One region of the Streptomyces sp. NPDC012508 genome, then DNA from elsewhere that is predicted to be linked to it. Evidence: predicted binding sites of a transcription regulator. Region 1 holds the regulator's gene; the other holds the start of a gene.
What was found. The regulator HspR, encoded in region 1, represses chaperone genes until heat shock. The targets are predictions, from matches to a motif close to TTGAGNNNNNNNNNCTCAA.
Positions count from the first base shown of each region.

Region 2: lon (endopeptidase La) is a predicted target of HspR. The motif match lies at 2,179-2,197, and genes of this name have one in related genera.

Region 1 is NZ_JBIBEO010000004.1:479,572-494,112, reverse strand. It holds gene ACFY8U_RS16590 (polyamine aminopropyltransferase) at 1-663, opposite strand, end outside; gene ACFY8U_RS16585 (DUF2617 family protein) at 739-1,257, opposite strand; gene ACFY8U_RS16580 (hypothetical protein) at 1,565-1,756, opposite strand; gene ACFY8U_RS16575 (pyridoxal phosphate-dependent aminotransferase) at 1,851-3,032, shown strand; gene ACFY8U_RS16570 (glycosyltransferase family 39 protein) at 3,207-4,385, shown strand; gene ACFY8U_RS16565 (YbjN domain-containing protein) at 4,418-4,954, opposite strand; gene ACFY8U_RS16560 (hypothetical protein) at 5,073-5,513, shown strand; gene clpB (ATP-dependent chaperone ClpB) at 5,524-8,109, opposite strand; gene ACFY8U_RS16550 (pyridoxamine 5'-phosphate oxidase family protein) at 8,231-8,644, shown strand; gene ACFY8U_RS16545 ((2Fe-2S)-binding protein) at 8,829-9,146, opposite strand; gene ACFY8U_RS16540 (hypothetical protein) at 9,143-9,334, opposite strand; gene ACFY8U_RS16535 (helix-turn-helix transcriptional regulator) at 9,463-10,443, shown strand; gene ACFY8U_RS16530 (hypothetical protein) at 10,446-10,919, shown strand; gene ACFY8U_RS16525 (heat shock protein transcriptional repressor HspR) at 11,062-11,514, opposite strand; gene dnaJ (molecular chaperone DnaJ) at 11,519-12,709, opposite strand; gene grpE (nucleotide exchange factor GrpE) at 12,740-13,384, opposite strand; gene dnaK (molecular chaperone DnaK) at 13,384-14,541, opposite strand, start outside.
Region 2 is NZ_JBIBEO010000007.1:35,212-49,752, forward strand. It holds gene ACFY8U_RS23805 (RNA polymerase sigma factor) at 1-446, opposite strand, end outside; gene ACFY8U_RS23810 (hypothetical protein) at 647-1,210, opposite strand; gene ACFY8U_RS23815 (GNAT family N-acetyltransferase) at 1,453-2,088, opposite strand; gene lon (endopeptidase La) at 2,220-4,622, shown strand; gene ACFY8U_RS23825 (DUF5701 family protein) at 4,972-5,634, shown strand; gene ACFY8U_RS23830 (lytic polysaccharide monooxygenase) at 5,747-6,610, opposite strand; gene ACFY8U_RS23835 (lysozyme) at 6,903-7,721, opposite strand; gene ACFY8U_RS23840 (MarR family winged helix-turn-helix transcriptional regulator) at 7,969-8,415, shown strand; gene ACFY8U_RS23845 (hypothetical protein) at 8,549-9,331, opposite strand; gene ACFY8U_RS23850 (nitrate- and nitrite sensing domain-containing protein) at 9,705-12,677, shown strand; gene ACFY8U_RS23855 (roadblock/LC7 domain-containing protein) at 12,674-13,156, shown strand; gene ACFY8U_RS23860 (DUF742 domain-containing protein) at 13,153-13,575, shown strand; gene ACFY8U_RS23865 (ATP/GTP-binding protein) at 13,556-14,221, shown strand; gene ACFY8U_RS23870 (styrene monooxygenase/indole monooxygenase family protein) at 14,250-14,541, shown strand, end outside.

The DNA.
Region 1 (14,541 bases):
ATCGCGCCGGAACAACCACAGCACCAGACCGCCGCCCGCCACCGCGTTCACCGCTCCGGTGACGAGCGCGCCGGTGAGCTGACCGAGCCAGGGCAGCAGCAGGAAGGGAAAGGCGAGGCCGCCGACGAGCGCGCCGACATAGTCCGCGGCGAACAGGTCGGCGACGGTCCCGGCCGGATCGGTCGCGCTCTCCTTCTCCCGTACGCCGGGTGAACGCGCCGACTCCGCACGCTGGATCAGCGACATGAGCAGCGGGATCTCCGCCCCGATGAGGACCCCGATGGCGAGCGAGAACGCCACCAGGACGTACCGCGCCTCGCCCAGCCAGGCGAACGCCGCGTACAGCACGAGGGCCGAGCAGCCTCCGATCAGCGCGAGGCCGCCCTCGACGAGCCCGAAGCCGACGGCGGCGCGACAGCGCAGCCTCTTGGCGAGCAGCGAGCCGACACCCATCGCGAAGACCATCACGGACAGCACGACGGAGGCATGGGTGACGGAGTCGCCGATCAAGTACGAGGCGAGCGCGACCAGTTCCAGCTCGTAGACAAGCCCGCAGGCGGCGCAGACGAAGACGACGACGAGGACCGGAAACCGCACCGCTCTCGGCCGCACGGGCAGCCGCGTCACCCTCTTGGGTGGCATGGTCAGGGGCGGATCGATCATGTTCGTAACGCTACGTCACACACTTGTCGCTGCTTGTCACCCACACGAGTGCACCTGGTGCTCCGGGACGGCGCATTACAGCGTGGCGGGCATACGAACGCCGATCTGCGTCCTGGTGACCACCAACTGCCCTTCCTGCGGGTACGCGTGCCAGGTGCGCCACCGCACCTGGCCCTCGTGGCGCTGCGCCAGCATCGCCGTGAAGGCGTGCGGGGAGCCGGGGAACGTCCCCGCGAGGCCGTTGGGATGGTCGGCGACGAGTGCGAGCAGCTCCTGGGCGCGGCCCGCGAAGGAGCCGTGCGAGAGCTTCTCGACGCGGGCGGCGAATTCGTACTCCCATCCGCCGATGCGCTTGGAGACGCCCAGCGGCAGCGGCGTACTGCTGCCGGGCATACAGGCGACGGTCTCCGAGCAGTTGTACTGCTCTTCCTCCAGAAGCACCTGATGGGAGGCGCCGAGAAGCCGCAATTGCAGCTTCGCGCCGGTCAGTTCGAGGTCGAGCACGGCGAGGGCGGGCAGCGGCTCGCGCCCGAGGGCCCAGGCCAGATCGGCCGCACGCGTATCGGTGTAGGAGGTCTTCAGGGTCGTGAGCATGGGTCGGCTCCGCAAACACGGTTTGACGGGTGGGCCGGGGGCGCCCCGGAGAAGGGTCCAACGGGAGTGGGGGATCGCCGGCTCGGGTCCACACACGGTCCGAGGGCTGTCTTTATCAAGTGCGAGGGAATCATGGACGTCGAGCGACTCGCAGCGCTTTTACCCAACTTGCCGTGGTTTCCATCCCCTTCGGGGACCCCACAGTTCACTTGTTCAATCGGAATCGATTACGGCTCCAACACGAAGGTGCCCGGCCAATGTTGGACCGGCCGGGCACCCGGGTGACCGCGAGGACGACTGCCCCGTGTCAGTCGCCCCCGCCGCCGCCCCCGCAGCCGCCCCCGCCGCCGCAGGACGAGCCGCCCCCGCAGCCGCCTCCGCCGCCGTCCGACCAGCCCCCACGGCGCCGTCGACCGCCCCCGCGCCGTGCGCCGCCGACGGATGAGGCGACGCCCGCCACCACGAACAGAATGATGACTCCGATGATCAGAACTTCCATGTGTGACACCCCCGTAGGTCTTGTGTGACAGGGGGATGCCCTCCACGCCTCCGGCCCAAAGCGCACTTGAGGAAGTCCAGAGCTTCCCCGCAGGATGACGGGCATGACACGACCGCTGCTCAACCGCCGGCTCGCCGAGTTCGGGACGACGATCTTCGCCGAGATGTCCGCGCTCGCCGTCCGGACCGGGGCGATCAACCTCGGCCAGGGCTTCCCCGACACCGACGGCCCCGAGGAGATCCGGGAGGCCGCGGTCCGGGCGCTGCGCGACGGGCGCGGCAACCAGTACCCGCCCGGCACCGGCGTCCCCGAGCTGCGCACCGCCGTGGCCGAGCACCAGCTGAAGCGGTACGGGCTCGCGTACGACCCCGACACCGAGGTCCTCGTCACGGCGGGCGCGACCGAGGCGATCGCGGCCGCGCTGCTCGCCCTCGTCGAGCCCGGCGACGAGGTGATCGCCCTGGAGCCGTACTACGACTCGTACGCCGCGTGCATCGCGATGGCGGGCGGCACGCGCGTACCGGTCACGCTCCGCCCGCACGAGGGCGCCTACCGCCTGGACCTGGACGAGCTACGGGCCGCCGTCACCGACCGGACCCGGCTGATCCTGCTCAACACCCCGCACAACCCGACCGGCACCGTCCTCACCCGCGCCGAGCTGACCGCGATCGCCGAACTCGCCGTGGCCCGCGATCTGCTCGTCGTCACCGACGAGGTGTACGAGCACCTGGTCTTCGACGAGGCCGAGCACCTGCCGATCGCGAGCCTGCCGGGGATGCGGGAGCGCACGGTCACCATCGGCTCGGCCGGCAAGACCTTCTCCTTCACCGGCTGGAAGGTCGGCTGGATCACCGCGAGCCCGGAGCTCACCGCCGCGGTGCGGTCCGCCAAGCAGTTCCTCACCTATGTGGCGTCCGGACCGTTCCAGTACGCCGTCGCCGAGGCGCTGCGCCTGCCCGACACGTACTTCGACGACCTTCGGGCCGATCTGCGCGCCAAGCGGGACCTGCTGTGCGACGGTCTGGCGCAGGCGGGTTTCGAGGTCTACCGCCCGGCCGGGACCTACTTCGTCACCACCGACATCCGCCCCCTCGGCGAGTCCGACGGCTTCGCCTTCTGCCGCGCCCTGCCCGAGCGCGCGGGCGTGGTGGCCATCCCCAACGCCGTCTTCTACGACCACCGCGCGGAGGGTGAGCCGTTCGTCCGTTTCGCGTTCTGCAAGCGCGTGGATGTCCTGGAGGAGGCGGTCTCCCGTCTGAAGGGCTTGGCGGGCTAGGACGACGGGCACCTCACGGGGCCCCCGGCGAGCGGGATTTTTCACCCGGTGGGCCCCGCGCTCGCGCGCGCTTCCTCCGTGCCGCGCCGATGGTCGGGTAGACCGATTTGTCGGGCTGATCCCGATTCTCTTCATCGAAGCCGCTCCCGATTCCCGTGCGCACGGAGGTGCACCCTGTCCGCCGAGACTCTCGACCGCCGGGCCACGACGGCCGGCGCCCGGAGCGTCCCCCGTTGGCGGGCCTCGCTGTACCGGGCCGCCCCCGCGCTCGGTCTGTTCGCCGCGGCCCGGCTCACCGGGATGCTCGTGCTCGCGGTCTGGGCCTGGCACGTGGGACGCTCACCGCGGGCGCTGCTCGCCACGTCCTGGGACTCGGACTGGTACACCCGGATCGCCGCGCACGGCTACGGCCACACGCTCCACTGGCCCGACGGCGTCGTCCAGTCCGACCTGGCGTTCTTCCCGCTCTACCCCGCCCTGGTGCGCGCCGTCACCACCGTCCTGCCCGTCGAGGGCGGTACGGCCGGGCTGCTGCTGTCCTGGCTGTCGGCGGGCGTCGCGGCGTGGGGGATCTACCTGATCGGCGAGCGGCTGCACGGACGGCCCACCGCCGTCCTGCTCGTCCTGCTCTGGGGCCTGCTGCCGCACTCGATCGTGCTCTCGATGGCGTACACCGAGCCGCTGATGACGGCCCTGTCCGCCTGGTCGCTGTACGCGCTCCTCACCGGCCGCTGGCTGTGGGCGGGCGCTCTGGCCGCCGTGGCCGGCCTGTCCCGCCCCAACGGCGTCGCCATCGCCGCCGCGGTCCTGGTCGCGGCGGCGTACGAGCTGTGGCGCGGGCGCGGCCGGGCCGATCCGCGCGTATGGGCCGGTGCCGTGCTCGCCCCGGCCGGGTGGCTCTCGTACCTGCTCTGGGTGGGCGCCCGGCGCGGCGATCTGCTGGGGGGCTACTTCGCCGTCCAGGACGGCTGGACCTCCCGCTTCGACTTCGGGCGCGGCGCGCTGCGGTTCGTCCTGGAGATGCTGCGGGGGCCGACGCAGTTCGGCTTCGGGATGGCGCTGCTGATCACGGGCGCCGGGGTACTGCTCTTCGCGCTGCTCGCGCTGGTGGAGCGGCCACCGCTGCCGGTCCTGGTCTACACGGCCGTGCTCGTGGTCATCACGGTCGGCGGCTCAGGCTTCTTCGAGTCCAAGCCGCGCTTCCTGCTGCCCGCGTTCCCGCTGCTCCTCCCGCTGGCGCAGGCACTGACGAAAGCCCGGCCGAGGGCCGCGATCGTGGTGATCGCGGCGCTGGCCGGGCTCTCGTTCAGCTTCGGTGCGTACGCGCTGACGCTCGCACGCATGGCCCTGTGAGGGGCCCGGGGCCGTTACCGGCCCTGAGCGGCTCAGGCCTCGTCGCCGTCGGAGGACTTGTCCTCCGGGGACTCCAGGCCGAACTGCTCGACGAGCCACTTGTCGAACTCGATCGAGGCGCGGACCCAGCTGACGGTGGAGGACACGAAGTGCTCCAGCGCGACGCCGGTGCCGATCAGCATCTGCGCCTCACCGATGAGGCGGAGGGTGGCGGAGCCGTCCTCCTCCTCGTGCAGGTGCGTGTAGACCTTGGGCCACAGGGTGCGGCGGTTCCAGTCGTCGATCGCGTCGAGAACCTTGGCGCGGTCGTCGGCGGAGTGCGGGCGGTCGTAGAACGTCCGCACCGAGAAGACACGCTGGTCCTCCTCGCCGCGGAACATGAAGTACGTCCGGAATTCCTCCCACGGCGCCGCGAGGTCACCCTCGTCGTCGACGACGTACTTCAGCTCCATCTGGTCCAGGAGCTGCTTGACCAGATCCTGGTCGGGGACGACGGGGCCCGCCGGTCCTGCGGCCTGAGGCTGGGGCTGGCCCCCGAAATTCGGAATCGAGGACGGGTCGATGCTCACCGTGAATATCCCTTCGTACGGTTGACGCCATCCTCCCCCATGCCGGGCGGTACGGCGCAAGCCCCGACTCCCGCGATCCGCTGCAGGCTGACAAGATCTGGTTCCTATGGGGGACAAAGTGAGGCCGCGTGCGCGCACCTGGATCTGGGTGACGGTGCTGGTGTCGATCTTCTGCGGAGGGCCGGTCGCCCTGCTGGCCTGGGGAGCGATGGCCTTCAGCGAGGCCGGCGAGGCCCAGCCGGTCGACTGCGCGGACGCCATGAGATGGGCACAGGCGACCTTGCCGAAGAGTGCGGTGGAGCCCCGGTGCACCACGGCCAGCTGGCTGGACACCCAGGTCACGGCCGACTTCCGGATGCCGCGCCACGAGGCGGCGCAGTGGCTAGCCGGGACCTACCCGGGCACGGAACCCGGCAAGCCCCAGTTCTGCGACCACGACCTGTGCCTGAACGTGCAGTACGACGGTGAGGCCGAGCCGGACGGCCCGGTCGCGGTCGATGTGAGGGTGACGTACGAGGGCGAGTCCGCCCTCGTACATCTGCTGGCCTTCGACACCTGACCGCGACGCTCTACTGCGCCGCGCCCACGATCAGCCCGTCCTCGAAGCGGTCCACCCGGACCGTGTCGCCGTCGCGGACCTCGCCCGCGAGGATCTCCTTGGCGAGCCGGTCACCGATGGCCGTCTGGATCAGGCGGCGCAGCGGGCGGGCGCCGTACGCCGGGTCCATGCCCTCGTCGGCCAGCCACTCCAGCGCGGCGGGCGTGACCTCCAGCGTGAGCCGGCGCTCGGCGAGCCGCTTGGCCAGCCGGTCGATCTGGAGCTGCGCGATCCGCCCCAGCTCGGTCTTGTCGAGGGCCGAGAAGACCACCAGGTCGTCGAGCCGGTTGAGGAACTCCGGCTTGAAGGAGGACCGCACGACCTCCAGGACACGCTCCTTCTTCTCCCCCTCGCCGATCAGCGGGTCGACCAGGTACTGGCTGCCCAGGTTGGAGGTGAGGATCAGGATGGTGTTGCGGAAGTCGACCGTCCGGCCCTGGCCGTCGGTGAGCCGGCCGTCGTCGAGGACCTGCAGCAGGATGTCGAAGACCTCCGGGTGGGCCTTCTCCACCTCGTCGAGCAGCACCACGCTGTACGGGCGGCGGCGCACCGCCTCCGTGAGCTGGCCGCCCTCCTCGTAGCCGACGTAGCCGGGAGGCGCGCCGACGAGCCGGGCGACGGAGTGCTTCTCGCCGTACTCCGACATGTCGATGCGGACCATGGCCCGCTCGTCGTCGAAGAGGAAGTCCGCGAGGGCCTTCGCCAGCTCGGTCTTGCCGACGCCGGTCGGGCCGAGGAAGAGGAACGAGCCGGTGGGACGGTCGGGGTCGGCGATCCCGGCGCGCGTACGGCGTACGGCGTCGGAGACGGCCCGTACGGCCTCGGTCTGGCCGATGAGCCGCCTGCCGAGCTCGTCCTCCATGCGCAGCAGCTTCTGCGTCTCGCCCTCCAGGAGGCGGCCGGCGGGGATGCCGGTCCAGGAGCCGACCACGTCCGCGATGTCGTCGGGGCCGACCTCCTCCTTGACCATGGTGTCCTTGGCGACCTCCTGCTCGGCCTCGGAGGCCTCCTCCAGCTCGCGTTCCAGCGCCGGGATCTCGCCGTAGAGCAGCTTGGAGGCGGTGTCGAAGTCGCCGTCGCGCTGGGCGCGCTCGGCGCGGCCGCGCAACTCGTCGAGCTGCTCCTTGAGCTCGCCGACGCGGTTGAGGGACTCCTTCTCCTTCTCCCAGCGGGCGGTCAGCCCCCGCAGCTCCTCCTCGCGGTCGGCGAGGTCTCGGCGGAGCTTCTCCAGGCGCTGCTTGCTGGCGTCGTCGGACTCGTTCTTGAGCGCGAGCTCCTCCATGCGCAGCCGGTCCACGGAGCGCTGGAGCTCGTCGATCTCGACGGGCGAGGAGTCGATCTCCATCCGGAGCCGGGAGGCCGCCTCGTCGACGAGGTCGATGGCCTTGTCGGGGAGGAAGCGGGAGGTGATGTACCGGTCGGAGAGGGTGGCGGCGGCCACGAGGGCGGAGTCGGCGATCTGGACCTTGTGGTGGGCCTCGTACCGGCCCTTGAGTCCGCGCAGGATCGCGATGGTGTCCTCGACGCTCGGCTCGGCGACCAGGACCTGCTGGAAGCGGCGCTCCAGGGCGGGGTCCTTCTCGATCCGCTCGCGGTACTCGTCGAGGGTCGTCGCGCCGACCATACGCAGCTCGCCGCGGGCCAGCATCGGCTTCAGCATGTTGCCGGCGTCCATGGCCGAGTCTCCGCCGGCGCCCGCCCCGACGACCGTGTGCAGCTCGTCGATGAAGGTGATGATCTGGCCGTCGCTGGCCTTGATCTCGGAGAGGACGGTCTTGAGGCGCTCCTCGAACTCGCCGCGGTACTTGGCGCCCGCGACCATCGCGCCGAGGTCGAGCGAGACCAACCGCTTGTTGCGCAGGGACTCGGGGACGTCGCCCTTCACGATCCGCTGCGCGAGCCCCTCGACGACGGCGGTCTTGCCGACGCCGGGCTCGCCGATGAGGACCGGGTTGTTCTTGGTGCGGCGGGAAAGCACCTGGACGACGCGCCGGATCTCCTGGTCCCGCCCGATGACGGGGTCCAGCTTCCCTTCGCGCGCGGCGGCCGTGAAGTCCGTACCGAACTTCTCCAGTGCCTTGTACTGACCCTCCGGGTCGGCTGTGGTCACCCGGCGTCCTCCCCTGCTCTTCTCGAACGCGTCCAGCAGCTTCTTCGCGCCGGCCCCCTGCTGGGCCAGCACCTCGCCCGCCTTTCCGCCCTTCGCCGCGATCCCGATGAGCAGGTGCTCGGTCGAGAGGTACTCGTCCCCGAGCTCCTTGGCCTGCTTGGCGGCCTCGGCGATCACGGCGAGCAGCTCACGGTCGGGCTGCGGCGGCGCGACCGTGGAGCCGGTCACGCTGGGTTCGGCGGCGAGCAGCCGCTCCGCTCCGGACCGTACAGCGGCCTGGTCGGCCTCGACGGCGGCGAGCAGGTCGGTGATGTTCTCGTTGTCCTGACCGGCCAGAAGCGCGAGCAGCAGATGCGCGGGGGTCAGGTCGGGGTGGCCCTCGGACACGGCACGGCTGCTGGCCGCGTTGATCGCGTCCCGGCTCCTGTTGGTCAGTTCGGCGTCCACGTGCGCTGTCTCCTCCTCGACGTCCGGCTACACACGGTCCATGACTCATCCAGCGTACACAAAGTTGAGTCCATTCCGCTCAAGGTGTCGCACCTACCGCCGCCACGGGTAGGTTCCGGGCATGGCGACTGACCCGAGGAACCCCGACGACGCGTATCTCAGCTTCTGGCGCGAGTACCACATGTCCACCCTGACGACCCCGCGCGCGGACGGCACGCCGCACGTGGTGGCAGTGGGGGTGACGTACGACCCCGAGGGCGGCGAGAACGGCATCGCCCGGGTCATCACCAACAAGCACAGCCACAAGGTCGCCAACGTCCTGGCGGCGGGCCCGGACGGCGCGCGCGTGGCGGTCTGCCAGGTGGACAAGGGGCGCTGGGCGACGCTGGAGGGCGTGGCCCGCATCCGTACGGAGCCGGACGTCGTCGCCGACGCGGTCGAGCGGTACGCGACGCGCTACGGCCGGACGCCGGCCCCGAACCCCGACCGGGTGGTCATCGAGATCGCGCTGACGCGGGCCATGGGCCGGGCCTGATCCGGTGGCGTGCTCGTCGGCGCGCTTACGGACCGAAGCCTTCCGGGCCGAGGGATTCCGGGCCGAAGGCAGCCCGGCTGGAACTGTCCGGGCACAGCACAGCGGCGCCATCGCGTTTCAGGTCCGCGATGGCGCCGCTGTGTGGGGGAAGCACCTGAGCGATCTACAACGACGGGGGAACCGCTCAGGCACTGCGGGGGGTGGCGGTGATGGTTTCGGGCTCGACGAGCTGGTGGTCCCGCTGGTCGAGATTGACGAAGATCATGCCGTACCGGATGGCACAGCGGACGGGCTGCGGGGCGCCACGGGGCTTCCGGAGACATCGGTAGGCGCGAATATCCTCATCGTCCCCGCGCGTGATGATGATCGGCTCACCGAAGAGGGTGACCATCAACGAATCGCCACCGTGCGGCACGGCTGTGACGAGGTCGATGAAATGCCACCCGGAGCGGTAAGCGGCCGCCATCTCACGCCGGAATCGAGGATCTTCGGGAACCGTCATGCCCGCACGGACTCCCAACCAGGGTCGGAGTCGGCCGGCGCTGCGCCCCAGCCCGGGTCGCCCGCCTTGGCGACGACCTGCTGCGGAGCGAGGCCCCAGCCCGGATCATCGGTGGCTGCCACCGCGCCGACCGCGGCAGCAGCTATGAACGCGACACCAACTACGGTGCGTATGAGCTTCTTGGCCATGACCGAGCAACCTCACTTGGTGTGTATCTCCTGCTCCCCCGCAGGCACGACGATGGCTCACTCCTCACGTTTCCACCACTGGCTCAATGCATCATGTTCCTGTATCGGAAAAGCCTGGGGGTGTACATATGCGAATAGAACCGGATAAAACGGGGCATCCTCATACGCACGCCGAGCTGTGCGAAGCGGGCACACGGGTCTATAAAGAGGCCCTGCGTACGGGACGTATCGCCCGGTCGGACATCGAGTCGACGCCCTGCCTGATGGACCTCGATCTCCTGCGGCCCGACCCTGACGACGTGCAGTGGCTCCGGCCGGTTCCCCCCTCGGCCGCTCTGGCCCGTCTCCTGCTCCCGATCGAGAAGGAGATCCAGGAGCGTAGACGTCTCAGCATCGAACTCTCCGACGCGTTCGAGCCATTCATGTCGGTCAGCGTGCAGGACCCCACCACCACGCACGCGATCACCGTCCTGGAGGGCCTCACCAGGATCAACACCTCCCTGGACCGCGTGGTGGCCGAATGCTCCTCCGAGCTGCTGACCGTGCAGCCCGGCAGCGGACGCAGCGCCCACACCTTCGGCGAGGCCCTCCGCCGCGTCAGGCCCCTGCTCGGCCGCGGCATCCGGATGCGGACGCTCTATCAGCACACCGCCCGGCACCAGCCGATCACCCTGGCCTATCTCGAACGCATCGGCCCCGAGGTCGAGGTCCGCACGCTCGAGGAGATCATCGACCGGCTCATCATCGTGGACCGCAAGGTCGCCTTCGTGCCCGCGAGCCGGGACCGCCAGGTCGCCCTGGAGCTGCGCCACACCGGGCTCGTCGAGTACCTCGTGGGCGTCTTCGAGCAGTTCTGGCTCCAGGCCATCCCCCTGGACAACCCGGTCACCTACCAGCCGCCGCTGGACGGCATCAGCGGCATCCAGCGCTCCATCGCCAAGCTGCTCGTCGAGGGCCACGTCGACGAGGCCATCGCCCGCCGGCTCGGCATGAACGTCCGGACCTGCCGGGCCCATATCGCCAAGCTCGCCTCCGCCCTCGGGAGCGGCAGCCGGGCACAGCTCGGCTACCTCATCGCCCAGTCCGGAATCCTGGAGCAGGAACACTGAACGTGTACGTACAGATCGACCTTGACGGCCCCTCGGGAACCCTGCGCGTCTCCGGGCACGACATGCCCACCGTGGAGCTCGTACGGGCCCCCGGCGACGAACCCGAGCCGCTGATCCCCATCGGCACCCGGCGCGCGGCACGGCTCACCCTCACCGTCGACGGCGCGCCCGCACGCATCCGGCCCGGCCGGGGGCGGCTCCTGCGGCGCTCGTACCGGGTCGACGCCGTGGTCTCCGGCACCCGCTACCGGCTCGTGCCCTGTTCGTACGTCGAGAGCCGGCTGCTGCGCGACGGACGCCCCCTGGGGACCCTGGAGTCCTCCGGGGACGGCCGCGTGGACGCCGAGTGGGCGTCCGGCACGGAACCCGAGCCGCTGGACCGGGCCGTCGGCACCGCCCTCGCCGCCGCCTTCGGCACCGGCGGGGCACCCTGGTGGGACACGGCGACGAACATCGTCGCCGAACTGATCCCGTAACGCCGGACGGTACGCACACCGGCCGTACGGACACCGCCCGTACAGACACCGCCCGTACAGACACCGGCCGTACGGACATACGGAGAGGCCCCCTCCGTGGAACCGGAGGGGGCCTCGCCGAAGGAGCGGGGAACCAGGGGGACTACTCGGGGCGCTTGGGGCGCCACACCACCAGCGCGCTCGCCTGCTGGACGTCGGTGTACGGCACCAGATCGCGCCGGTACGAGGCGTGCACCTGCGCCTCGCGCTGGCGCATCGCCGACGCCGCGCCCTCGACGGCCGCCGACAGCTCGGCGACACGCTGCTGGAGCGCCGCGACCTGGTTCTCCAGCTCGATGATGCGCTTGATGCCCGCCAGGTTGATGCCCTCGTCCTGCGACAACGCCTGCACCGTACGGAGCAGTTCGATGTCACGGGCCGAGTAGCGCCGGCCCCGGCCCGCCGTACGGTCGGGCGAGACCAGACCGAGGCGGTCGTACTGACGCAGCGTCTGGGGGTGCAGGCCCGACAGCTGGGCCGCGACCGAGATGACGTACACCGGCGTCTCGTCGGTCAGTTCGTACGGATTACGGCTGCGTCCCGGTCGGCTGTCCATCGGGTCAAGCTCCCTTCGCGGCCTGGAACAACTCTGCCCTGGGGTCCTCGCCCGCCGTCGCCTGACGGTACGTCTCGAGGGCCTCGCGGGCCTTGTCGTCGAGCTCCTTGGGCACCGCGACCTCCACCGTCACCAGCAGATCGCCGCGCGTGCCGTCCTTGCGGACCGCGCCCTTGCCGCGGGCGCGCATCGTCCGGCCGTTGGGGGTGCCGGCCGGAAGCTTCAGCGTCACCGCCGGGCCGCCCAGCGTCGGCACCTTGATCTCGCCGCCGAGCGCCGCCTCGTCGAACGTGACGGGCACGGTGACGGTGAGGTTGTCGTCCTTGCGGCCGAAGACCGGGTGGGCGTCGACATGCACGACGACGTACAGGTCGCCGCTCTGCCCGCCGCGCTCGCCCGGAGCGCCCTTGCCGCGCAGCCGGATCCGCTGCCCGTCGGAGACCCCGGCGGGGATGCGGACCTGCATGGTGCGGGAGGACTTGGCCCGCCCGCTGCCCTTGCAGACCTCGCAGGGGGTCTCGGCGATCAGACCGCGCCCCTTGCAGTCCACACACGGGTCGGTGAGCGAGAACGAGCCGCTGCCGCCGCGCGAGACCTGGCCGGTGCCGACACAGGTCGGGCACACGCGGGGCGTGCCGTTCTTGTCGCCGGTGCCCGAACAGGCCTTGCAGGGCGCCTGGGAGGACATCCGCAGGGGCACCGTCGCACCGTCCACGGCCTCGGTGAAACTGAGCGTCACCTCGGACTCGATGTCCTGACCGCGACGCGGCTGCGTACGCGTCCCCGCGCCGCCGCCCGCGCCCCGGTTGAACAGTCCGCCGAAGACGTCGCCGAGGCCGCCGCCGAAGCCGCCGGCCCCGCCCGCGCCACCGGGCCCCTGGGCGCCGCCGAAGAGGTCACCCAGGTCGAAGTTGAACGAGCCGCCCGCGCCCGGACCGCCGGCCCGGAAGCCGCCGTTGCCGAACAGCGCGCGGGCGTCGTCGTACTCCTTGCGCTTCTTGGGGTCGCCGAGGACGTCGTTCGCCTCGGAGATCTCCTTGAAGCGCGCCTCGGCGCTCGTGTCGCCCTTGTTGGCGTCCGGGTGGTTCTCGCGGGCGAGCTTCCGGTACGCCTTCTTGATCTCGGCGTCGGTGGCGTCCTTGGGGACGCCGAGAACCTTGTAGTAGTCCTTCTCGACGAAGTCCTTCGTGCTCATCGACGTCCCTCCTCTCGGACGATCTTCGCGTCAGCCCTCCTCGGGGCCACCGCTCTCCTCGTCTGCCGACTTCTCTTCCTTCGCGGCCGGCGTCGCCCCGGGCTGGGGCTCGGCCACCGCCACGCGCGCGGGCCGGATGGTCCGCTCGCCGATCCGGTACCCAGGCTGCAGGATCGCCACGCAGGTCGTCTCGGTGACGTCCGGTGCGTAACTGTGCATCAGGGCCTCGTGGATCGTCGGGTCGAAGGGCTCGCCCTCCTTGCCGAACTGCTGCAGCCCCATCTTGGCGGCCACCGTCTCCAGCGACTCGGCGACCGACTTGAAGCCGCCCACCAGCTCGCCGTGGTCCCGGGCCCGGCCGATGTCGTCGAGCACGGGCAGCAGCTCCGTCAGAAGGCCCGCGACCGCGATCTCCTTGACGGTGACACGGTCACGCTCCACCCGACGGCGGTAGTTCTGGTACTCGGCCTGAAGCCGCTGGAGGTCGGCGGTGCGCTCGCTGAGCGCGCTGCGGACCTGGTCCAGCTGGGCGGTCAGACCGGCCGTCTGTGCGGCGTCCCCGGCCGGGGCCGCCGAGCCCTCCTCCGCGGAGGGGGTCTCGGCGGCCTCGGCGGCGTCGTCGGCGCCGGAGGGGACGTCGGGCTTCTCCTCGAAACCCGGGGTCTCCTCCGTCATCAGGCAGCGCCGCCCTTCGGCTTCTCGTCGTCGACGATCTCGGCGTCGACGACGTCGTCGTCGGCCTTGGCCTCGCCCTGCGGGGCGTCGCCGCCGGCGGCCTGCGCGGCCTGCGCGTCGGCGTACATGGCCTGGCCGAGCTTCTGGGAGACGGCCGCGACCTTCTCGGTGGCCGTACGGATCTCCGCGGTGTCCTCGCCCTTGAGCTTCTCCTTCAGCTCGGCGACGGCGGTCTCGACCTCGGTCTTGACCTCACCGGGGACCTTGTCCTCGTTGTCCTTGAGGAACTTCTCCGTCTGGTAGACGAGCTGCTCGCCCTGGTTACGGGACTCGGCGGCCTCGCGGCGGCGGTGGTCCTCGTCCGCGTACTGCTCGGCCTCCTGGCGCATCCGGTCGACCTCGTCCTTCGGCAGCGAGGAGCCACCGGTGACGGTCATCTTCTGCTCCTTACCCGTGCCCAGGTCCTTCGCGGTCACGTGCATGATGCCGTTGGCGTCGATGTCGAAGGCGACCTCGATCTGCGGGACACCACGCGGGGCCGGCGGCAGACCGGTCAGCTCGAACATGCCGAGCTTCTTGTTGTACGCCGCGATCTCGCGCTCACCCTGGTAGACCTGGATCTGCACCGACGGCTGGTTGTCCTCGGCCGTCGTGAAGATCTCCGACCGCTTGGTCGGGATCGTGGTGTTGCGCTCGATGAGCTTGGTCATGATGCCGCCCTTGGTCTCGATACCAAGCGACAGCGGGGTCACGTCGAGGAGCAGGACGTCCTTGACCTCACCCTTCAGCACACCGGCCTGCAGGGCGGCACCGATGGCGACGACCTCGTCCGGGTTCACACCCTTGTTGGCCTCCTGGCCACCGGTCAGCTCCTTGACGAGCTCGGCGACGGCCGGCATACGGGTGGAGCCACCGACGAGAACGACGTGGTCGATCTCGGACAGGTTGATGCCCGCGTCCTTGATGACGTTGTGGAACGGCGTCTTGCAGCGCTCCAGGAGGTCGGCCGTCAGCTGCTGGAACTGAGCCCGGGTGAGCTTCTCCTCCAGGTGCAGCGGACCCTCGGCGGAGGCCGTGATGTACGGCAGGTTGATCGACGTCTCGGTGGAGGACGACAGCTCGATCTTCGCCTTCTCCGCGGCCTCGCGGAGACGCTG
Region 2 (14,541 bases), on a different contig from region 1:
CCGTCGACGACGGTGGCCCGCAGGACCTCGCGGAGCTCGGGCGAGATCCGGTCGAGCGCGGCGCCGACGTCCCCGTACTCCAGGCCCGCGAGCACCCGGTCCTCCGCGGAGGGGGCGGGGGCGATCGGTTCGGGGGCCGGGCGCTCCGCACGGGCCCGGGCGCGTTGCGCGTCGACCAGGCGGCGCGCGGCGACGACCCAGAGCCAGCCCCCGGCCTCACCCCGGCCGCGGTGGGAACCGGCGGACCGCCAGACCGTGACGAACGTGTCCTGGAGGACCTCCCGTACGGTCTCCTCGTCCGCGCAGCGCCGGGCCAGCCGTGCGTGCAGCCATCCCGCGTGCCGGTCGTACAGCACGGCCAGCGCCTCGGTGTCCCCGCGGGCGACGGCGCGCAACAGCGCCGAGTCGTCCCGCTCTTCTGCCCGTTCGGGGCGCAACAGTCTCACGCCCCCTCTATCGCTCGGCGGACGGTAGCCGGTTCACGCCGTGGCCGGGGGTGGGGGCGAAGACGGGCCTCAGCAGGGTCCGTTCGGGGCCCGGCCGGGGTTCGATCGGGGTTCGATCGGGGTCCGGTCCGGGGTCGATCGAGGGGCCGGGGACGGTGCCGGTTCGCCGGGGACGGTGCCGGTCCGTGGCCGGGTGGGGGTCAGGGGCCGGTCGGAGGGCCGCCCTCGGGGAGGGCCGAGAAGACGCGCTGCAGGGCGGGAGGGCGCTCGCCGTCCGCGGCGACGACGACCCGGTAGCGGTGGGTGAAGACGTACTGGAACCCGTCGCGCACCGGCTGCCCCGTCGGGCGCGTGGGCACCTTCGCGTAGGCAGGATCCTCCAACGCCGCGCGCAGCTGGGCCACTTCGGCGGCGGTCATCCGGCCGGTCCGCGGTGACTCCGTGCCGGACCGGGTGGTGTAGCTGCCGTCGTAGTGGACGATCAGCTGGTTGCGGACCCCGGCCAGCCCGCCGTTGACGTTCACCTCGACGAGGACCTCGCGCGGACCGGGCTCATGGTTGTTCTTGACGGTGCCGTTGGTCCCGGTCGGCACAGGGGGCACGGTGACGTCGCCCGTCCCCGGGGGTGTCGGCTGCGCCGTCTCCTCCTGGGCCGCGACCGGCCCCGGCGGGGTGCCCTGGTCGCCGCAGCCCGTCAGCGCCAGTGCCGGAACCAGTGCCGCCGACGCGGCCCAGAGCCTCGCGTTACCACCCTTGAGCGTCATGGACACGATCCTGCCCTCACCCGATCCGGTTGACCAGGGCCGCGTGTACGGCATCGATGCGGGGTCCGTGCTGCCCGCCCCGTACCGCCAGGTCGACGGCGTCCACACACGCCCGGCACCGGTCGAAACCTCGTTCAGCCCGCCGCCCGCCGCCCGCCGCCCGCCGCCCGCCGCTCCCCCCGCCGGCCGCCCCTCGCCGCCCTCGCGGGGACGCCGCACGCCGCGCACAACACCGCGCGCTCCTACGCGTCCCGCACGATCCCCGTCAACGGGCACGTGTGACGCCAGCCCAGCGTGTCGTACAAGGCCAGGCCGTCCCGTGTCGCCGAGAGGACGCCCGTCGCCGCGCCCGTCTGCGCGGCCGCCGCCTCCAGGGTGCGCATGACGTTCGCGCCGAGACCGCGGCGGCGGTGGCCGGGGTGCGTCTCGATCTGGTCGGCGACCGCCGTCGCCCCCGTCGGGGCGATCTGGCCGCGGGCCGCGAGCGTGCCGTCCGGCGCCACGATCCGGACCCGGATCACGCCGTCCCGGGTCTCCGTCGTCCGCGCGTACCCCTCCGGAGCCGGCGGCCGCGCGCCCGCGTCCAGGGGCTTCCACATCATGTAGCCCGGGTCGTCCGGGACGGTCCACCCCGGGGTGATCCACTCCGCGACCTCCTCCGGTCCGGCCATCACCTTCAGCCAGGCGTGCGGCTCGGTGATCTCCTGGCAGAGCTTGCCCACGGACACCGCGTCCGGCGCCGGAAGGACGTGCCGGAAGACATGCGTCGGCAGGCCGACGTCGATCCGCCAGCCCCAGGGCTGGACGACGGCGGGCGGGGTGCCCCGCGAGACGGTCCAGCCCTCCACCCACGCAGAGGTAATAGCCATAGTGTCCATGGAGGCATTACATGTCCATGGCTGCGCCCTGCGCCAGAGTGATCGCTCAGAGCGAACAGCCCTCGGGGAACATCCACGGGCTCACGTGCATTGAGTCCACATAGCTCAACTTGACTGCCGAAGGGGAGATCATGGCTTCGACGTCCTCACCGCTCACTCTGCCTGTGCTGCCGCTCGACGACGAGGTCGTGCTGCCCGGAATGGTGGTGCCGCTGGACCTGTCCGACAACGACGTACGCGCCGCGGTCGAGGCCGCCCAGGCCGCCGCCCGTTCCGGGGCCGGTAAGCCCAGGGTGCTCCTCGTGCCCCGGGTCGACGGGACGTACGCCGCCACCGGCGTCCTGGGCACCGTCGAGCAGGTCGGACGGCTGTCCGACGGCGACCCCGGCGCGCTCATCCGTGGCCGTGGCCGCGTCAGGATCGGCGCGGGTACGACCGGCCCCGGCGCCGCTCTCTGGGTCGAGGGCAGCGCCGTCGAGGAGACCCTGCCCGACCCGCTGCCCGGCTCCGTGACCGAACTGGTCAAGGAGTACAAGGCGCTGGCCACCAGCTGGCTGAAGAAGCGCGGCGCCTGGCAGGTCGTGGACCGCGTCCAGCAGATCGACGACGTCTCCGCCCTCGCCGACAACTCCGGCTACTCGCCCTTCCTCACCCTTGAGCAGAAGGTCGAGCTCCTGGAGACCGCCGACCCGGTGGCCCGGCTCAAGCTCGCCACCGCCCAGCTCCGCGAGCACCTGGCCGAGCAGGACGTGGCCGAGTCCATCGCGAAGGACGTCCAGGAGGGCGTCGACAAGCAGCAGCGCGAGTTCCTGCTGCGGCGCCAGCTGGATGCCGTACGCAAGGAGCTGCGCGACCTCAACGGCGAGACGGACGGCGACGAGTCCGACGACTACCGGGCGCGCGTCGAGGCCGCCGACCTGCCCGAGAACGTCCGTGAGGCGGCCCTCAAGGAGGTCGAGAAGCTGGAGCGGTCCAGCGACCAGTCCCCGGAGGGATCCTGGATCCGCACCTGGCTCGACACCGTCCTCGAACTGCCGTGGAACGAACGGACCGAGGACCAGTACGACATCCAGGGCGCCAAGGCGATCCTCGACGCCGAGCACGCGGGCCTGGAGGACGTGAAGGAACGGATCACCGAGTACCTGGCGGTCCGCAAGCGGCGCGCCGAGCGCGGCCTCGGGGTCGTCGGCGGCCGTCGCGGGGGCGCCGTCCTGGCCCTGGTCGGCCCGCCCGGCGTCGGCAAGACGTCGCTGGGCGAGTCCGTCGCGCACGCGATGGGACGGAAGTTCGTCCGGGTCGCACTCGGCGGCGTACGGGACGAGGCGGAGATCCGCGGCCACCGGCGTACGTACGTCGGCGCCCTGCCGGGCCGGATCGTACGGGCGATCAAGGAGGCCGGGTCGATGAACCCGGTGGTCCTGCTCGACGAGATCGACAAGGTCGGCTCCGACTACCGCGGCGACCCCGCGGCCGCGCTCCTGGAAGTTCTGGACCCGGCGCAGAACCACACCTTCCGCGACCACTACCTGGAGGTCGAACTCGACCTCTCCGACGTCGTCTTCCTGGCGACGGCGAACGTCCTCGAGGCCATCCCGGAGGCGCTGCTCGACCGGATGGAGCTGGTGCGGCTCGACGGCTACACGGAGGACGAGAAGGTCGTCATCGCCCGCGACCACCTGCTGCCCCGGCAGCTGGAGCGTGCGGGCCTGGAGCCGGGCGAGGTGGTCCTGGAGGACGCGTCGCTGCGGAAGCTGGCGGGCGAGTACACCCGTGAGGCGGGTGTACGGAACCTGGAGCGGTCCATCGCACGGCTGCTGCGGAAGGTCGCGGCGCAGCACGAACTGGGCGACCGGGAGCTGCCGTTCACGGTCGGCGTGGCCGACCTGCGCGGGCTGATCGGGCGTCCGCACCACATCCCGGAGTCCGCCCAGGACCCGGCCGAGCGCCGCACGTCGGTGCCGGGTGTGGCGACCGGCCTGGCCGTCACGGGCGCGGGCGGTGACGTCCTCTTCGTGGAGGCGTCGCTCGCGGACCCGGAGACGGGCGCGGCCGGCCTGACCCTGACGGGCCAGCTGGGCGACGTGATGAAGGAGTCGGCGCAGATCGCTCTCTCCTTCCTGCGTTCGCACGGCGCGGAGCTGGAGCTGCCCGTGACCGGTCTGAAGGACCGGGGCGTGCACATCCACTTCCCGGCCGGCGCGGTTCCGAAGGACGGCCCGAGCGCGGGCATCACGATGACGACGGCCCTGGCGTCGCTGCTCTCCGGCCGGCTCGTCCGGACGGACGTGGCGATGACCGGTGAGGTGTCGCTGACCGGCCGGGTCCTCCCGATCGGTGGCCTGAAGCAGAAGCTTCTGGCGGCCCACCGGGCGGGTATCACGACGGTCGTGATCCCGAAGCGGAACGAGGCCGACCTGGACGACGTCCCCGCGGAGATCCTGGAGAAGCTGGAGGTCCACCCGGTGACGGACGTCCGCCAGGTCCTGGAGATCGCCCTCGCCCCGGCGGAGGTGACGGTGAGCGCGGCCGCGTAAGCGGTTCCGCCGCGTAAGCGGTTCCGGTGGTGCGCCGGGCGACGTCGTACGCCGCTCCGGTCGCACCCGTCCCGATGGCACGAGAAGCGGGGCGCCCCTGTGGTGGGGGCGCCCCGCTTCTCGTCGCCCGGCAGTCCCGCGCGCCCCGCCGACCGTGACGCTCACCCCATCGTCTTCGGGGAGACGACCACCGGGTCCGGTTCGGTCACCGTCGGCCTCCCTCTCTCTCGTACGGCCCGACGCGCACTCTCTCGCGCCACGGTCAAGGAGTCGGGCGCGGCGGGAACATCGCCGGAGGGTGCTCCGTTGACGTTCTGCCTGCCACTCGCAACGCCGACCAAGGAGTGCCTTGACCGAGACCTCGCCGACCAGTCCCACCGTGCCCGCGCTCCCCTCGCTCGCCGCCCAGGCGGAGCGGCTGATCGAGCTCGGGGTGCACGAGCTCGCGGAGATACCGGCGGACGAGCTGCGCGCCTTCGCCGCGGGCGCCGGCGGCGGACGGGAGGACGCCCTGCTCGCCGTCCACCCCGACCGCGTGCCCGCCTCCGCCCTCGCGCCGCTGCTCCGCCGCGACGACAAGCCCGGATTCGTCGTCGTCGACATGCCCGACGTCGACGACTTCGCCCCGCTCGACACCGTCGAGCTGCCCGATGCGCCGCTCTACCTCGTCTCCGGTGTCGACCGAGGCGACCACATGTCCAACTGGAGCCCGGACGAGGCGCTGCCCGCCCTGGCCAAGGAGGACCGGACCCCGCTGCTGCTCAGCGAGGGCATCCACTGGGTCCTCCAGCAGCCGGCGGCTCTGGAGCGCAACCTCTGCTTCATGACCATCGGCTCCCGGCTCCGCAAGGCGAACGGCGCCTTCGACGCACGCACTCCGGCGATCTGGATCAGCAACGGCACCGGGCGGGACGGCCGCGAGCGGCGCAACGCCCCGAAGGTCGGCTGGTGCTGGTGGAACAACCGGCACACCTGGCTGGGCTTCGCCTCCACCACGGGCCGCGGAGTCTGACCGAGGGGGTCGTCGGCCGTCTAGGGGCGTTCCGTGTGGACCGGTTCGGCACCGACCGCAGGACCTCGCCTTCGCTTGGGGCCCAACGGCCGCGTGCCGGCCTGCCGCACCGTTACGACGCGTTCCGCCGCCGCGTCAGGAGCAGGCTGCCCGCCCCGAAGGCCGCCAGTGCCCCGGCGCCCGCGAGGGCCAGCGGGAGCGGCGACGGGGACGTCTGCGCGGCCTCGGCCGAGAGCGCGGGGGCCTGCTCGTCACCGCCGTGACCCGCGTGGCTCACCGTCGAACGGTCGGCGCCCGCGGCGATCTTCGCCTCGCTCGGTGCCGTGCCGGCCACCTTCGCCGTCGTGCCGTAGGTGACGTCCGAGCAGCTGTAGAAAGCCTCCGGGCTGTCGTTGCGCTGCCAGACCTTGTAGACGATGTGGCGGCCGGTGCGCGCGGGCAGGGTGCCGGTGAAGTTGTAGTAGCCGTCCGCCGAGGTGCGCGGGGTGGCGTAGGTGGCGACGGGGGTCGCGTCCAGGTCCGACCACTTCAGCGGCTTCGTGGGGTCGAAGCCCTGCTTGGTGATGTAGACCGTCATCGTGCCGGAGTGCGCCGCCGTGACCCGGACCTTGAAGTCGAAGGAGCCCGCCCCGACCGCCGTGGCCGGCCAGTCCGTCCGGGCCCAGTCCAGCGCGCGGTACTTCTCGCGGTTGGCCGAGCAGAGCTTGCCGTCGGGGATGACCACCTGGTGCTGCCCGTTCGCGTTGGCGATGTTCACCTCGTTCCAGTCGTAGAGCGGCTGGGTGCCGGAGTCGGCGACGAGGTCCTTGCAGACCTGGGAGTCCGGGGACTCGGGCCCCTCCGCGTAACAGGCCGCCACCCGGCTCACCGGGTTGAAGACGGCTCCGTGCGCGCCCGCGACGGACGGGGTGAGGGGGATCAGCGCGGCCGCGGACAGGGTGACGGCTGCGGCGGTGCGGCGGTACGAGGACGGCATGTCGAAGCTCTCTCTCGTGCGTGGGGGAGGACGGAACGAGCAATGAGCGGGTGGCGTACGGAAGTTGAAAGCCGCACGCGTCGCCCAAGAGACTCGCATTGGTCCATACCAATCGGCAAGAGGGGGGAGCGAGAAAGGCGGAGGGGGTGGGCGGCACAAGCGAAGGCGGCCTCCCGGACGCGCCGCCGCGCACCTGGGAGACCGCCGAACGCCGAACCGTCGAACCGCCGACGGCCGATTGCCGGTCGCCGATCGCCGAACCGACGACCGCCGAACGAAGGCGAAGGCCGGCTCAGCCGTTCGCCAGCGCCTGTACGCGCGAGAGATCGCCGTTGAAGCGGTTGTGGTCACCGACCGTCGGGCCGGTCGAGGTGTACTGCCACATCGTGTAGTACGGCCAGCCGGCCGGGAGCGTGCCGACGGTCGAGGCGTACCGCGCGATCCACAGCGGGTTGCTCGCGCCGAAGCCGGCGTAGTTGCCCGTGCACTGCGTCCACCAGCTCGTCGCCGTGTAGATCACCGCGTCGCGGCCGGTCCGCGCCTTGTAGCGGTTGAGGAAGTCGCGGATCCACGTGACCATCGCCGACTGCGACTTGCCGTAACAGGTCGCGCCGTACGGGTTCCACTCGATGTCCAGCGCGCCCGGCAGGGTCCTGCCGTCCCGGGACCAGCCGCCGCCGTTGTTGACGAAGTAGTCGGCCTGTGCCGCGCCCGTCGTCGTGTCCGGGGTGGCGAAGTGGTACGCGCCGCGGATCATGCCCACGTTGTACGAGCCGTTGTACTGCTGCGCGAAGTAGGGGTTCTTGTAGTAGGTGCCCTCCGTCGCCTTGACGTAGGCCCACTTCACCCCGCTGTTCCACAGTGTCGACCAGGCCACGTTCCCCTGGTGGCTGGAGACGTCCACGCCTTCGGTCTGGGCGGCCCGGGGCGTTCCGGGCGTGCCGTCGCGGCCGTCGTGCTCGATGACGCCCATGCCCATGTGGGCGGAGCCGCGTGGGGGAACGGCGTCGGCGTCGGCCGCGCTGGCCGGGCCGGAGAACATGAGGGGCAGGAGGAGGGCCAGGGCCGCGAACGCGGCGGCTAGGGTCTTTCCGGATCTGTGCACGGGCATTGCGTGCCTCCGAAAGGCTCGGTGGGGGAGCGTGCCGGGACAGTCCTGGTGTGGACATGTCACCGATGACGCTACGCACGTAGACCGGTTCGGTGGAAGGGGGTCCGGGTGCTGCCGTTGGTCTACTCCTGCGAAATACTGAAGGAGCTGCGGCGATGGCCGCGGACGGAAGAAACTTTCAGCGACCGGAAAGCGTGCGAGGGGTGCTGACGTGCACGGAAGCGGTACGGGGAGTGAAGGCGAGCCCATGACGAGGAGTGGTGTGGACCAGGAATTCCTCGCCTTGGAAAGGGAACTGGCGGTCTTTCTGCGCCGCGCCCGCGCCCAGTCCGGCGAGATGGCCCGCGAGGTCCACCCCGAGCTCGAATCCTCCGCGTACGGACTCTTCGTACGGCTGGACGACACCGGCCCCCAGCGTGCCACCGAACTCGCGGGCTACTTCGGCGTCGGCAAGGCGACCATGAGCCGTCAGCTCCGCGCCCTGGAGGACCTCGGACTCGTCGCCCGCGACCCCGACCCGGCGGACGGGCGCGCCTCGCTCGTCCGGCTGACGGAGGAGGGGCGGCTCCGCTTCCGGCGGGTCCGGGACGCGCGGCGCGGGCGGTACGTGCGCAAGCTCGCGGACTGGGACCGCGGCGAGGTCGCCGAACTGGCCCGCCTGCTCCACCAGCTGAACACCCGCGCAGAGAACTGAGCCCTCGGTCGAGCCTCGACCGCCACGCAGTCGGTCGAGCCTCGACCACCGGGCACTCGGTCGAGCCTCGACCACCGGGCACGCGGCCGGGCACCCTGCCCGGCCCCGGGCCCGGCCCTCCGCCGAACACCCTTCAGAGGACCGCGTACACCGCCGTCGCGTCGTCGTGGAGCTTCCAGCGCAGGGGCCCGCCCGCTGCCGCGTCGGCCACCTCCAGCGAACGGACGCGCGCCAGCAGCCCGTGCGCGCCCTCCTTCCCGAGCACCTCCATGCAGGCCGCCCAGTCGCCCTCCCCGAACAGCTCCACCCAGCGCGCCGCCCCGTCCGTGAGCGCCGCCAGCGCCCGTACGGTGCTCCGGGGCGCCGTCCCGGTGACCGCCCGCCGCGCCACGTCCGGGTCGGCCGCGGCCGTGAAGAAGCCGCCCTCCTGGTTCCGCAGCCGGTCCGTCGCCTCCAGCGAACGCCGGATCCCGTCCGGGATCAGGTCGAGCCGGCCGTCGAGCACGGCCCGCGCGGACCCGTCCGGCGCCCCCAGGAGAAGCACGGCGTCCGACAGGACCAGGTACTCGACGGTCGCCGCGTCCCAGCGCGCCATCGCCACGGTCGCCTGGGGCGTACGTACGTGAGAAAGGTCACAGCTGTCCCGGTGGGCCTCCGCGGTGCGCCGGATTGCCTCCGCCAGGATTCCGGGCAGCGGCATGTCGCGTCGCGAAGCGGACAGTTCGGTCAGCGCGCCGCCGAGGCGGGCGGTGAACCACGGCACGCCGTGCACACAACCGTCATCGCCGGCCGGCGGTGTCACCCCGTCCAGGACCACCACCGTCCCGCCCCCGCCGGAGGCAGGTAGAGCGGCGGCCGCCCAGTCCTCATTGGGGCGTTCGGGGCGGCCGGGGAGGGTGACGACTTCGGTGCGCATGATCCCCAGTCTGCCTCCGGCCGACGGGGTCCGCACCGCGCCTTCACGGCGTCTCCATAGGGTCGAACGTGGCCTGTACCAAGCGTTCCAGGGCCGTACGAGAGGCGGAAGCGGAGCCTCCGGGAAGCTGCGGGCGGGCATCCTGCCAAAGCCCGCGCGGAAGATCCAACCGGCGCACCGCACGGGCGCGCGGCGGGCTCCGCGTGGAGTTGTTCCCCAACTCAGGAGTGTTGTTCACTCGTTCGGGTGGCCGAGCGGCCGATGCGCGTCCCCTTCCCAGAAGCGCTGGAATGGTCGGAAGCCGTACCAGGGGTGGGGGCGCTCCATCACGTGACCGGTCGTCACCTCTGCTTCATGGGCGGACGAGTCGAGAATGCGAGCACCGGTGCAGAAGAAGCGGCCTCGGAGCAACAACGGCACGCGGAGCCAGGCCCCCGGTGACCCGCTGAACACGGGCGGCACCCCGGGCCCGACTGCCGTACCCGCGCCGACGCCCCCGGGCCCCGCCTCCGTACCGGCGACCACGGCCCCCGCCGCGGCCCCCGCCCCGGCGAAGAAGGGCCGCCCCAAGCGCGTCCGCAACCGCCTCGTCGCCGGTGTCGCCCTCGTCGGGGTCACCGTCCTCGCCGCCGGCGCCCCCGCGGTCCTCACCGCCTCGGGCGAACTGACCGACTCCCAGAGTCTGGTCACCCTCGCCGAGCTCGACCGCCAGGCAGTCACCCTCGCGCACTCCCTCGCCGACGAGCGCGACGAGGTCGTCGCGTACGTCGCCGCCGGTCGTGACGAGCAGCAGGGCGACAGCGACGAGAAGCGGCAGGTCACCAGCACGCGATCCACCCGCGTCGACCGCCAGATCGACGAGATCCGGCCCGCCGCCCCGGCCGAGCTGCGCCGTGACCTCGCGGGCGTGCCCTCCATCCGCCGTACCGCGCTCACCGGCAAGGGCACCGCCCTGGAGGCCCACAAGGCGTACACGGACGTCATCGCCAAGCTCCAGGCCCTCGCCGACGAGCTCGCCGAGCAGACGCCGGCCCGCGCCGCCCAGGACACCCGGGCGCCCGCCTCCCTCGGCCGCGCCGTCGAACAGGCCTCCGCCACCCGCGGGCTGCTCCTCGCCGCCCTGGCCGTGCCCCAGCCCGAGTCGAGCGGTGTCACCTACGACCCGGTCACCGGCACGTACGTCCCCATCAAGGCGGAGGGCGCCGACGAGGCCGACCGGACCCGCAACGCCCTCACGGCCGCCGCCCAGCAGGCCCGGGTCCGTGAACTGGCCGCCCTCGCCGACTTCGACCAGGCCGCCTCCAGCACCGGACGCGACTCCCTCGCCGCCACGGTCACCGGCCCCGACGTCAAGAACGCCGAGCGGCTCCTGGCCCGGCTCACCGACCAGCCGGAGCTCGGCAAGTCGGAGCGCAAGACCGACCCGGAGAAGCTGGAGGCCGCGCTCTCCGCCCGTGTCGAGCAGATGCGCGGCGTCGAATCGGCCCTCGCCGCCACCCGCGTGGAACGCCTCTCACAGCTCCGCGACGACGACGTCACCGCCCTCGAAGTACGCATCGCCTTCCTCGGCGGCTGCCTCCTGGTCGCGATCGGCATCTCCACCTACGTCGCCCGCAGCCTCACCCGCCCGCTCGCCGTCGTGCGCATCGGTGCCGCGCGCCTCGCCGCCGCCCCGGAGCCGGAGACCGAGGAGCCGGTCCGCTTCACCGGCCGCAACGACGAGTTCGCCCAGGTCGTACGGTCCCTCAACACCCTCCAGGGCAAGCTGGCCGACCTCGGCCGGCGCACCGCGCAGCTCGACAGCGAGCGCGCCGACCTCACCGGGTCCCGCGAGGCCCTCACCGCCGAGCTCGCCGCCCAGCGCGCCGAACTCCAGGGCCACACCGCGCTCCTCACCGCCGAGCTCGAACGGCTCCGGCACAGCGTCCACCACACCTTCGTCAACCTCTCGCTGCGCAGTCTCGGCCTGGTGGAGCGCCAGCTCGGCGTCATCGAGAAGCTGGAGGAGCGCGAGCAGGACCCGGAACGGCTCGCCACCCTCTTCAAGCTCGACCACATGGCGACCGTCATGCGCCGCCACAGCGAGAACCTCCTCGTCCTCGCCGGCCACGAGCACGTCCACGGCCACCCCGGGCCGGTCCCGCTCGTCGACGTGCTGCGCGCCGCCGTCAGCGAGATCGAGCGGTACGAGCGGGTCGCCATCCAGTCCCTGCCGCCGCACGCCCAGATCGCCGGCTTCGCCGCGGACGACCTCAGCCATCTGATCGCCGAACTCCTGGAGAACGCCACCTCCTTCTCGCCGCCCGACACCCAGGTCCAGCTCTCCGGCTGGCTCCTGGAGTCCGGCGAGGTCATGCTCTCCGTCCAGGACGAGGGCATCGGCATGACCGAGTCCCGGCTCACCGAGCTCAACGCGCGCCTGGCCGAGGCCGACCCGGCCGATGTCGCGGGGGAGGGGCTCGGCATCCGCGTCGCCGCCCTGCTCGCCGCCCGTCACGGCGTACGGGTGCAGCTGCGGGAGCAGAAGCAGGGTGGCATCGCGGCGGTCGTCGTCCTGCCGCTCCCGCTGCTCCCGAAGGCCCCGCCGGCCGCAGGTCCGCCGGCCGTCCCGGTCGCGGGCGAGGCGCCCACGCTGAACCTCCCGGGCTCGGTCGCCGAGGCCAACTCCAACACCCTGCCGTCCCGCACCCGGGACCCGCTCGTCGAGGCCGCGGAGCGCGCTTTCGAGGCGGCTGCGGGGGAGACGCGGACGGCTCCGGAGGCTGCCGAGGGTGCGGAGGCTGCCGAGGCGGCCCCGGAGCAGGCCGAGTCCGCCGTGCCGGCCCAGTCCGCAGTGCGGGCCGAGTCCACGGTGCCGACCGAGCCCGCCGCGCCCGCCGCGCCCGCCGCGCCCGCCGAGCCCGTCGCGCCCGCAGAGCCCGCCGAGGCCGCCGAACCGACCGTCGCCGAGACCACCCTCCAGGTCCGCCTCCCCGCCCCGCCCGCGGAGCCCGACGCCCACGAGCGCGCCGCCGAGGAGACCGGTGACGGCGTCCAGCGCGTCACCGACAAGGGCCTTCCCAAGCGCACGCCGAAGATCGTCCAGCAGTCCGACACCTCGCCCGCACCTCGTACGGGCGGTGTGGACGCCGAGGCCCTCCGCCGCCGGCTCGGCGGCTTCCACCAGGGGGCCAAGGCGGGCCGCCGGGACGTGGAGGCCGAGATCGGCGCGGAGACCGAGACCAGCACCGACAGCACGAAGGCCGCGACCAGGGCCGAGACCGAGGCCGAGACCGAGAACGCGGCCGTGGACACCGCGCGTACCGAGGAGAAGACGGGGGACACAGTCGAGGAGGCACGCAGTTGACTGCGACCGGAACATTCGGACTGAGCAGGGAAGCCCGCAATCTGCACTGGCTGCTGGGCAACCTCGTCGAGGAGGTGCCCGGGGTCCGCTCGGTCGCCGTCGTCTCCTCCGACGGACTCCTGCTGCTCTCGTCCGACCCGGCGGTCCAGAACGCCACGCCCGCCGAGGACCGGCCGACCGGCCCGCGGGGGTCGAGCGCGGACCTCGCCACGATCGTCTCCGGCATCGGCAGCCTCACCGTCGGCGCCGCCCGGCTGATGGACGGCGGCGGTGTCAAGCAGACGATGGTGGCGATGGACGAGGGCAGCGTCTTCGTCATGTCCATCAGCGACGGCTCGCTGCTCGGCGTGCACGCCGAGCCGGACTGCGACATGAGCGTCGTGGCGTACCACATGGCCCTCTTCGTCGGCCGTGCCGGACATGTACTCACCCCCGAACTCCGCAGCGAGCTGCGCAAATCGATGGAGAGCACCCAGTGACGTCTGTGCCGTCGGTCTACCACGCCTACAAGCTCCCGGTCCGGGGTGAGGGCCGCCGCCCCGCGCGCGTACGCCCGTACTCCCTCACCGGCGGCCGTACCCGCTTCGGTCACGTCCTGCTCGTCGAGACGTTCGTCGCGGCGCTCGAAGCCGCGCCGGAACGGAAGGTCCTGACGGACGGCGGCCCCGGCGCCCGCGGGCTCATGCCGGAGATGCGGGCCATCGTCGAGATCTGCCGACGGATGCGTACCGTCGCGGAGATCTCGGCGCTCCTGAAGATGCCGCTGGGCGTCGTCCGGGTGCTGCTCAGCGACCTGGCCGACCAGGGAAAGATCCGTGTGTACGGGACCGGTCACGGCACCGGCCAGCCCGACCGCGCGCTCCTCGAAAGGGTGCTGAGTGGACTCCGCCGTCTCTGAAGCCGCTGCCCCGGCGTCCGCCGGAATCCCCGCACAGCCCGTACCCGCCGGTGTCGGCACCGAGGACGGCGCCCAGGACTGGCAGCTCGACCACACCCGCGCCCCCATAGCGACCAAGGTCGTCGTCGCGGGCGGGTTCGGCGTCGGCAAGACGACCCTCGTCCGGGCCGTCTCGGAGATCACTCCGCTGCAGACCGAGGCCCTGATGACGCAGGCCAGCGAGGAGACCGACGATCTCTCCGCGACGCCCGAGAAGCTCACCACGACCGTGGCGATGGACTTCGGCCGGATCACCCTCGACGACGACCTCGTCCTGTACCTCTTCGGTACGCCAGGCCAGCAGCGCTTCTGGTTCATGTGGGACGACCTGGTGCGCGGCGCGATCGGCGCGATCGTGCTCGCCGACACGCGCCGACTGACCGACTGCTTCGCCGCGCTCGACTACTTCGAGAGCTGCGGGCTGCCGTACATCGTCGCCGTCAACCACTTCGAGGGCACCGAGCGGTTCGAGCCCGAGGACGTCCGGGAGGCGCTCACCGTGCCCCCGCACGTACCCGTCGTGATCATGGACGCGCGCAAGCGGTACAGCGTCGTCGAAACCCTGCTCGCGATGGTCGCGCACGCGCTCGAATCCGCTCCCGAATAGTCTGACCGATTCGATAGGAACACCCGCCATGCGGAAGATACTCATCGTCGGAGCCGGTCAGTCCGGTCTCCAGCTTGCCCTCGGACTCCAGTCGCAGGGGTACGAAGTCACCCTCATGTCCAACCGCACGGCGGACGAGATCCGGTCCGGCCGGGTCATGTCCACGCAGTGCATGTTCGACACCGCGCTCCAGCACGAGCGTGACCTCGGCATCAACTTCTGGGAGTCCCAGGCCCCCCGGATCGAGGGCCTCGGTGTCTCCGTCACCGCGCCGGACGCGAGCCGGGCCGTCGACTGGGTCGGGAAGCTGGACGGCTACG